Thermochromatium tepidum ATCC 43061: one gene and its partner. The protein of the gene in region 2 interacts with the protein of the main gene of each other region in a pairwise test. Links are inferred from orthologs where the notes say so. Each region holds a gene or a part of one and is shown on either strand. Other genes may lie near its edges.

Region 1 (3,847 bases), 670 kb from region 2 along the record:
TCTTCGTGGGTGGGTCCAAAGCAGAACTCGCGCTGGTGGCGGTCCTTGAAACGCAACAACTCAGGACCGTATTGTTCCCAACGCCCGGACTCCTGCCAGAGTTCGGCCGGCTGCACGGCTGGCATGGAGACTTCCAACGCCCCGGCGCGATCCATCTCCTCGCGCACGATGCGCTCGACTCGGCGCAGTACACGCAGTCCCAGCGGCAACCAGGTGTAGAGCCCGGCGGCGAGCTTGCGGATGAGACCGGCGCGCAACATCAATCGGTGGCTGACGACCTCGGCGTCGGCCGGCGTCTCTTTGATGGTCTGGAGTGGGAACTCAGAGGTACGCATCGGACGAAAATCTCGACAGGTAAAGCATTGAAGTCTATTGGTCCGGCGACGTCGAAACAATACCTTCCACACAACCCATCAGGCGCCTTCCAGGGTCGTCCCCGAAAACGGCGCGTCGATGATGTTAGAGTAATTGAGATTCGTCCAAGGATCTTTCGTCCGTTCCATCCGTGAATAGTTCTCATGTGGCAGACTCAAACATGACTCAATCGGGATCCGGTTCGATGGCCATGGAACGACGCACCCAGCTACGTATCGACCTGAGGATTCCGGTCGAGCTGACCTACCCGGGTCGGGACGCGCCCGTGCAGGCCGTTACGCGCGACCTCTCCTGGGGGGGCGCACTCTTGCATCTCACGGACCCCCTGCCCAGGGATCTCAAGACCCTGATCATCAGCCTGCCATGGCGGCGCGGCAAATCCATCCACGCCCAGGCCAAGCTGCTGCGCGTGCGTCCAGACGCTGCAGGTGGTTATCTGGCGGCTGTGCGCTTTACCAGCCTATCGCCGCGCAGTCAGAGCCGTTTGGAGCGCCTGCTCAAGATGCTCTATTCCGCGGATACCAAGGGAGACGCAGCTGGTAAGAATGCCTTGTTTCGCGAGTTGGAGGTCACGGTCAGCGATGCCGAGGAATTGCGCCAGACGCTACTCCAGATCCTGGAGGGGCGTTACACCGTGACCGTCTTCGAGCCCTATGAGGTCGGACAGAGCATCAGTCTGTCGATCACTGGGACCTTCGATCTCCCAGACATCCGCTTGCGGGCGCAGATCTCGGGGGTACAAAAGTCCAGGGTCGAGGGATTCAACTGGGCCGACCTCTATACCCTGTCGCTCGAATTCGAGCACCCGGGTGACGCGATTCGCGCCTTAATCGCGCAGATCCTGAGTCGTCTGTCTGACTCTGAGGATCAAAGCTCCATCTTTATTTCTCTGGAGGGCGCGCCGGACTGGTTGCGTTCGGTGGCCACGGCGGTACGCTTCAGTATGAGTAACCGGAAGGCCGATGTCGGCGTCCGGGATGAGGTGCGTTCCTGTTTGGAGTCCGAGCGTCCCGAGGCCGTGGAGCGGCTCATTGCCGGCTGGGGTAATGTCAACGATTTCGACGTGGTCTTCCAAGATTTGGTCCTAAGCCGCGACGAACAGCCGCCTGCCTGGTCGCAGGAGGCCTGGGATGAGCTCAAACTGTTACAGAGTGTCCATGATGAGGTCTATGGCGCTCCACCTCATCGAAACACCTGGCTCAGGGGTGGGCGGCTGTGAGACGCATCCCGGACAGCGATCGCCTGCCCCATGCGCTCTACCGTGCCGAACAGGTACGCCGGCTCGACCGTCTGGCCATCGAGCGCTTCGGTGTGTCTGGGATCGAGCTGATGGAACGCGCCGGTGCGGTTGCCTATCGGCTGCTGCGCGTGCGCTGGCCGAATGCGCGTCGCCTCACCGTCCTGGCCGGGATGGGCAACAATGGTGGTGACGGCTATGTAGTGGCGCGGTTGGCGCGCGCCGCTGGTCTGGACACGCGGGTTTTGCAACTCGGCAAGGCGGATCAGGTGCGTGGTGAGGCGGCCCTGAGTCTGGCCGCCTATCGCGACGCCGGCGGGGTCATTGAGGATTATCTTGGCCTGCCACGCAAGACCGATCTCTATGTCGACGCCCTCTTTGGCACCGGGCTGGTGCGTCCGGTGACGGGCCCCTGGGCCGAGGCCATCACGGCGCTCAATGCCCAGCGCGCGCCTGTGCTGGCGCTCGACCTCCCCTCTGGACTGCACGCCGACACCGGCTGTGTCCTGGGCGTGGCGGTGCGGGCGAGTGTGACTGTCTCCTTTATCGGGCTCAAACTCGGACTCTTTGTCGGTGCCGGCGCCGAGTATCGGGGGGAGGTCCACTTCAGCGCGCTCGAAGTCCCAGCCCAGGTCTATGCCGGGGAGATCCTGGCGGCGGTGCGGATCGACTGGGCGCGCGAATCGCGTCTCCTCACGCCCCGCTCGCGGATCGCGCACAAGGGCGACTGCGGTCATGTCCTGGTCGTCGGCGGCGCACCCGGGATGTCGGGCGCGGCGCGTCTGGCCGGTGAGGCGGCCCTGCGCGCGGGCGCCGGGCTGGTGACGATCGCGACCCATCCGCGTCACGCCGACTGGCTCAATCTCGACCGGCCTGAACTGATGGTCGCCGCCGTCGAGCGTCCGGAAGACCTGGATACGCTGATCGAGCGGGCCGATGTAGTCGCGATCGGCCCAGGGCTGGGTCGGGGTGACTGGGGACGCAGACTCTGGGAGCGGGTCCGCGGCTTGTCGCATCCGCTGGTGGTGGATGCCGACGCGCTCAACCTCCTGGCCGAGTCCCCAGGCGCCGGTCCAGACTGGATCCTGACCCCGCATCCAGGCGAGGCCGCGCGTCTGCTCGGCAGCGCGACCGCCGAGATCCAGTCCGATCGCCTCGCTGGCGCGCGGCAGATCCAGGCGCGTTTCGGCGGGGTGGTGGTACTCAAGGGGGCCGGCACCATTGTGCATGGCCCAGCACCGCGCGTCCCGGCCGTCTGTAGCGACGGCAACCCCGGCATGGCGACCGCGGGCGCGGGCGATGTCCTGACCGGTGTGATTGCCGCCCTACGCGCCCAGGGTCTGGAAACCGAAGCGGCCGCCCGCGCTGGTGTCTGTCTGCACGCCGCGGCCGGGGATCTGGCCGCGCGTGCCGGCGAGCGTGGGCTGATCGCCACGGATATCATCGCCGCCCTGCGCACACTCTCCAATGGTCTCGCCAAGGTGGATCGCTGAGATGCCCGCGACCCTGGAACTCACACTCGACACACCCGAGTCACAGATGGACTTTGGGGCGCATCTGGCGCGGGCCCTTAAACCGCCCTGCGTGATCTTTCTCGAGGGCGACCTGGGCACGGGCAAGACCACCCTGACCCGTGGTATCCTGCGCGGTCTCGGGCACTCCGGGGTGGTACGCAGTCCAACCTATACCCTCGTTGAGCCCTATGCACTAAACGACCTTGAACTCTACCATTTCGATCTCTATCGCCTGGGTGATCCGGAAGAACTGGACTATCTCGGGCCGCGCGATCTGCTTGGGAAGGCGGCGGTTTGGGTCATAGAATGGCCCGAGCGTGGCGCCGGCTTCCTGCCCAAGCCCGATCTGCGCATCCAGCTCGTCCACCTCGATGTCGGTCGGCGCTTGACCCTAAATGCCCTGAGTCCATCGGGCCAGACGCTGCTCGCTGATGTAATTTCTGTCTCTGATGTCTCTGCGCAACATCTTCGAGCCGATACTTGAGGAAGTTCCTCTAATCATCGGAGCTGACTTGGAAAGATCGGCGATAAGCTGCTATCTTTTAAGCGATGCTCGTACCCAAGTCAGGCCTCGAGGCGGCATCGTGAACAGGCTCATCGTGCTCTTTATGCTACTGATCGCCCTGCCCGCGGCGAGTGTCGCGGTGGAGGTCGACTGCCAATGGAATCCGCCGAGTTCGAGCAAGACCCGGCTGCTCTTCAACCTTACGGCGCCCGCCGC
Region 2 (4,697 bases):
TGAGGAAGCCCTTGTCGGCGACCGTCGGCAGACGCAGTACGCGCCTGATGGCCTCGCCCAGTTCGAGGCCGCGGGTATCGAAGGGTGCCCGGGGTGACGACAGACGCTCGACCATGCGACGCAGCCGCGGCGGCTTACCCAAGAGCAGCGCGAGCGGCAGGTCGATCGGACGCTCAGCGCGCGCGGCATCTTCGAGCACTAGATGTTCGGCCTCAGTCGCCGTGCCGACCACGGCATAGGGGCAGCGCTCGCGCGCACAGATCGCCTTGAATTCGTCCAACCGCTCGGCGGCGACCGCCAGCACATAGCGTTCCTGCGACTCGTTGCACCAGAGTTCCATCGGCGACAGCGAGGGATCGGCGCTCGGGATCGCGGCCAGATCGAAGCGTCCGCCACGTCCGCCGTCGTGCACCAGCTCGGGCAGGGCATTGGACAGTCCGCCCGCGCCGACATCGTGGATGAACAGGATCGGGTTGTCCTCGCCGCGCGCCCAGCAGCGGTCGATGACCTCCTGACAGCGTCGCTGCATCTCGGGGTTGGCGCGCTGCACCGAGGCGAAATCCAGATCTTCGTCCGAGGCACCCGAGGCCAGGCTGGAGGCCGCACCGCCGCCGAGACCGATCAGCATCGCCGGTCCACCGAGCACGACCAGGGGTGTGCCTGCCGGGAAGGGAGGCTTCTCGACATGCTCATCGCGGATGTTGCCCAGACCGCCGGCGAGCATGATCGGTTTGTGATAGCCACGCAGTTCTTGACTCCCGTCCGGGCCTGGGATCGCCTGCTCGTAGGTGCGGAAGTAGCCGCACAGATTGGGCCTTCCAAATTCGTTGTTGAAGGACGCTGCACCGATCGGGCCCTCGAGCATGATCTCGAGCGCCGAGGCGATGCGCCCCGGCCTCCCGTAATCGACCTCCCAGGGTTGCTCGAAGCCGGGGAGGCGCAGGTTAGACACCGAGAATCCGCACAGACCGGCCTTGGGCTTGGCCCCGCGACCGGTCGCCGCCTCGTCGCGGATCTCACCGCCGGCACCCGTGGCCGCACCCGGATCCGGGGCGATGGCGGTCGGGTGATTGTGGGTCTCGACCTTCATCAGGAGATGGATGGGCTCCTCAGATTCGCCATAGACGCCGGTCTCGGGACAGGGGATGAGGCGCCGCCCCTCCCAACCCTGGATCACCGCGGCATTGTCCTGGTAGGCCGAGAGCACACCTGCGGGCGAGCGCTCGGTGGTATGGCGGATCATGGCAAACAGCGAATGGGTCTGCGGCTCGCCGTCGATCACCCAGTCGGCATTGAAGATCTTGTGCCGACAGTGCTCGGAATTGGCCTGGGCAAACATCATCAGCTCGACATCGGTCGGATTGCGTCCGAGTGCGCTGAAGTTCGCGACCAGATAGTCGATCTCGTCGCCGGAGAGGGCCAGACCCAGTTCGCGATCGGCTGACTCGAGCGCGGCACGTCCGCCGCCGAGGATATCGATCCGGTTGAGCGGACGCGGCTCGGCGGCGGCAAAGAGTTGGCTGGCTGCATCCAGGTCGAAGCAGACCACCTGGGTCATGCGGTCGTAGAGCAGGGGCAGCGCAGCCTCAAGCACCTGGTCTGCAAGCTCGGTCGATGCGCCGGTCAGGTAATAGACGATGCCGCGCTCCAGGCGGAGGATCGCCTGCAGACCGCAGTTATGGGCGATATCGGTCGCCTTGGACGACCAGGGCGAGATGGTCCCTGGTCGCGGCATCACCAGCACCAAGCGCCCCCTAGGCGCCTGGACCGGCAGGCTCGGACCATAGCGCAATAGCGACTCCAGGATCGCGCGCGCCTTGGCATCGAGTTCAGCCCTCAGCTGAGCGAAATGCACATGCTCGGCATAGGGTTGGATGGAGACGCCGGTCAGACGGCTCAGCCGGTCGGCGAGTCGCTTGAGACGGAGTTCAGAGAAGGCGGGCGCGCCACGGAGGACAAGCATCGGCGGTTGCTCTTTAGCTGAAGTGATGTGGATCGGAAAACGGCAAGCTCCGTCGCTGACGTAGGGCCTCATAGAGACAAACTCCGGCGGCGACCGAGACGTTCAGGCTCTCGACCTGGCCGCACATCGGCAGACGCACCAGACGATCACAGCGTTCGCGGGTCAGACGGCGCAGTCCACGGCCCTCGGCCCCCATCACCAGGCCCAGGGGGCCAGTCAGATCAGCGCGGTAGAGCTCGTCGCTCGCCTCACCCGCCGTGCCGATCAACCAGATCCCGCGCTCCTTGAGCCTCTCCATGACCCGCGCCAGATTTGTGACCTGGACATAGGGCAGGGTCGCGGCAGCACCGCTTGCGACCTTGCACACCACGGGGGTCAGCCCGACGGCGTTGTCCTTGGGGGCGATGACGGCCTGGACGCCAGCCGCCTCGGCGGTGCGCAGACAGGCGCCGAGATTGTGCGGATCCTGGATCTCGTCCAAGAGTAGCAGGAATGGTGGCACCTCGAGTCGATCGAGCAATGCCATTAGGTCGGACTCGCTGCGCGCGGTCGGCACCCGGACCCAGGCCAGCACGCCCTGATGCTTGATCCCGGCGGCAGCGCGTTCCAACTCCGCGCGCTCGACCTGACGCACCCGGATACCGGTCGCGCGCACCAACTCGGCCAGTTCATTCAGACGCCTGTCGCGTCGCGTCCGCTCCAGCCAGACCTCCTCGACCCCCTCGATACCGAACTTCAGGGCGGCACGGACGCTATGAATCCCCCCGACAGGCGCGCGCTCAGTCATCGTGCTTCAAGGCGTTGGACGAACGCTTGCGCTTGGAGCGCGAACGCGACCGCTTGGATCTAGGCGGGGCGGACTGGCCTGTCTTGCCGGACTGAGCGGAGGCTTCCGCCGCCGGACGCGCGCCTGCTGATCCAGCCTTGCGACTGCGTCTGGTCTTGGCCATCGGCTCGGCGAGCACGAAATCGATCTTGCGTTCATCCAGATCGACGGCGGCCACCCGCACCCACAGCCGATCGCCAAGACGATAGACCATGCCAGTGCGCTCACCATGCAGATAGTGACCAATGGGGTTAAAGTGATAGAAGTCGTTGTCGAGCGCCGTGATGTGCACCAACCCATCGACATGGACCTCGTCGAGTTCGACGAAGAGGCCGAAGGAATTGACGCTGGTGATGGTGCCCTCGAAGGTCTCGCCGAGTTTGTCCTGCATGAACTCGCACTTGAGCCAGTCTTCAGCGTCGCGTGTGGCCTCGTCGGCGCGGCGCTCGGTGCCCGAGCACCACTCGGCGATTTGTTGCAGCTCGGTCTTGGTGTAGTCGAGATCCGCGGCTGTGCCGCCGGCGCTCAGGTGCTTGATGAGTCGATGCACGACCAGATCCGGATAGCGCCGGATCGGTGAGGTGAAGTGCGTATAGGCGTCGAAGGCCAGACCGAAGTGACCGACATTATCGGTGCTGTACATGGCCTGCTGCAGCGAGCGCAGCAGCACGGTCTGGATCAGATGCCGATCGGGACGCCCCTTGACCTGCTCCAGCAGTGCGGCATAGTCCGCCGCTGTCGGCCTCTCGCCACCCGGGAGCTTCAGCGCCAGCTGCGCCAGGAATTCGCGCAGGTCATTGAGTTTCTCTTGGCTTGGCAGGTCATGGATGCGATAGATGGCCGGCAGCCGCTTGCGCTGGAACAGGCGCGCGGCGGCGACATTGGCCGCCAGCATGCACTCCTCGATCAGCCGATGGGCATCGTTGCGCACCAGCGGCACCACGGATTCGATCCGACCCTGGGCATTGAACAGGAACTTGGTTTCAGTGGTGTCGAAGTCGATCGCCCCACGCGCGGCGCGCGCCGCACGGAGTGCCTGATAGAGCTGATAGAGCTCATGCAGATGCGGCAGGAGATCGGCGTAGCGCGCGCATAGCTCGCCATCGCCGTCGATCAGCATGGCCGCGACCTCATCATAGGTCAGTCGCGCCCGCGAACGCATGACCGCCTCGAAGAAACGGGTTCGTGTGACCTGGCCCTCAAGGTTCACATAGAGCTCGGCCGTCATGCACAGTCGATCGACATGCGGGTTGAGCGAACAGAGCCCATTCGAGAGCACCTCGGGCAACATCGGGATGACGCGGTCGGGGAAATAGACCGAGTTGCCGCGTGAAAACGCCTCGCGGTCGAGCGCGGTGCCGGGGCGCACATAGCTGGAGACATCGGCGATACAGACCAGGAGCTTCCAGCCCTTGGGTTTGCGCTCGCAATAGACGGCATCGTCGAAGTCGCGCGCATCGGCACCATCGATCGTCACCAGGGGCAAGCGACGCAGATCCACCCGCCCGGCCTTGGCCGCCTCAGGCACCTCTTCGGTCAGACCCGCGATCTCAGCCAGGACCGCCTCTGGCCACTCGACCGGCAGGTTATGGGTGCGGATGGCGATGTCGGTCTCCATGCCTGGAGCCAGATGATCACCCAGTACCTCGCGGATGCGTCCGATCGGCGGGGTCCGTGAGGTCGGCTGATCCGTGATCTCGGCCACCACGATCTGCCCCTGCTCGGCACCGGCGAGCCGATCGCTGGGGATGACGATGTCGTGGATGAGCCGCTTGTGATCCGGGACCACGAAGCCGACACCGCTTTCTTTATAGAGTCGTCCCACCACACTGTGGGTATTGCGCTCCAGGATCTCGACCACCGCCCCCTCGAGTCGTCCGCGCCGGTCGCGTCCGGTCACCCGCACCA

Evidence for each region. The genes of interacting proteins can lie anywhere in the genome.
Region 1: the proteins of rlmB (region 2) and E6P07_RS09685 interact in binary tests that used the Escherichia coli proteins (3 or more experiments, as listed by UniProt). The link is inferred for Thermochromatium tepidum ATCC 43061 from one-to-one orthologs.

Annotation. Positions count from the first base shown.
Region 1 is NZ_CP039268.1:2,102,158-2,106,004, reverse strand. The notes cover bases 849-3,847. They hold E6P07_RS09685 (NAD(P)H-hydrate dehydratase), read left to right. Parts: upstream 849-1,590; coding sequence 1,591-3,105; downstream 3,106-3,847. Other genes in these bases: E6P07_RS09675 (N-acetylmuramoyl-L-alanine amidase), read left to right, coding at 3,711-3,847; tsaE (tRNA (adenosine(37)-N6)-threonylcarbamoyltransferase complex ATPase subunit type 1 TsaE), read left to right, coding at 3,107-3,610; E6P07_RS09690 (PilZ domain-containing protein), read left to right, coding at 849-1,594. In the rest of the region: E6P07_RS09695 (proline--tRNA ligase), read right to left, coding at 1-335; more of E6P07_RS09690, read left to right, coding at 536-848. UniProt on the Escherichia coli protein: Bifunctional enzyme that catalyzes the epimerization of the S- and R-forms of NAD(P)HX and the dehydration of the S-form of NAD(P)HX at the expense of ADP, which is converted to AMP.
Region 2 is NZ_CP039268.1:1,432,057-1,436,753, forward strand. What follows is about bases 864-3,863. They hold rlmB (23S rRNA (guanosine(2251)-2'-O)-methyltransferase RlmB), read right to left. Parts: upstream 2,751-3,863; coding sequence 1,977-2,750; downstream 864-1,976. Other genes in these bases: purL (phosphoribosylformylglycinamidine synthase), read right to left, coding at 864-1,963; rnr (ribonuclease R), read right to left, coding at 2,743-3,863. Outside these bases: more of purL, read right to left, coding at 1-863; more of rnr, read right to left, coding at 3,864-4,697. UniProt on the Escherichia coli protein: Specifically methylates the ribose of guanosine 2251 in 23S rRNA.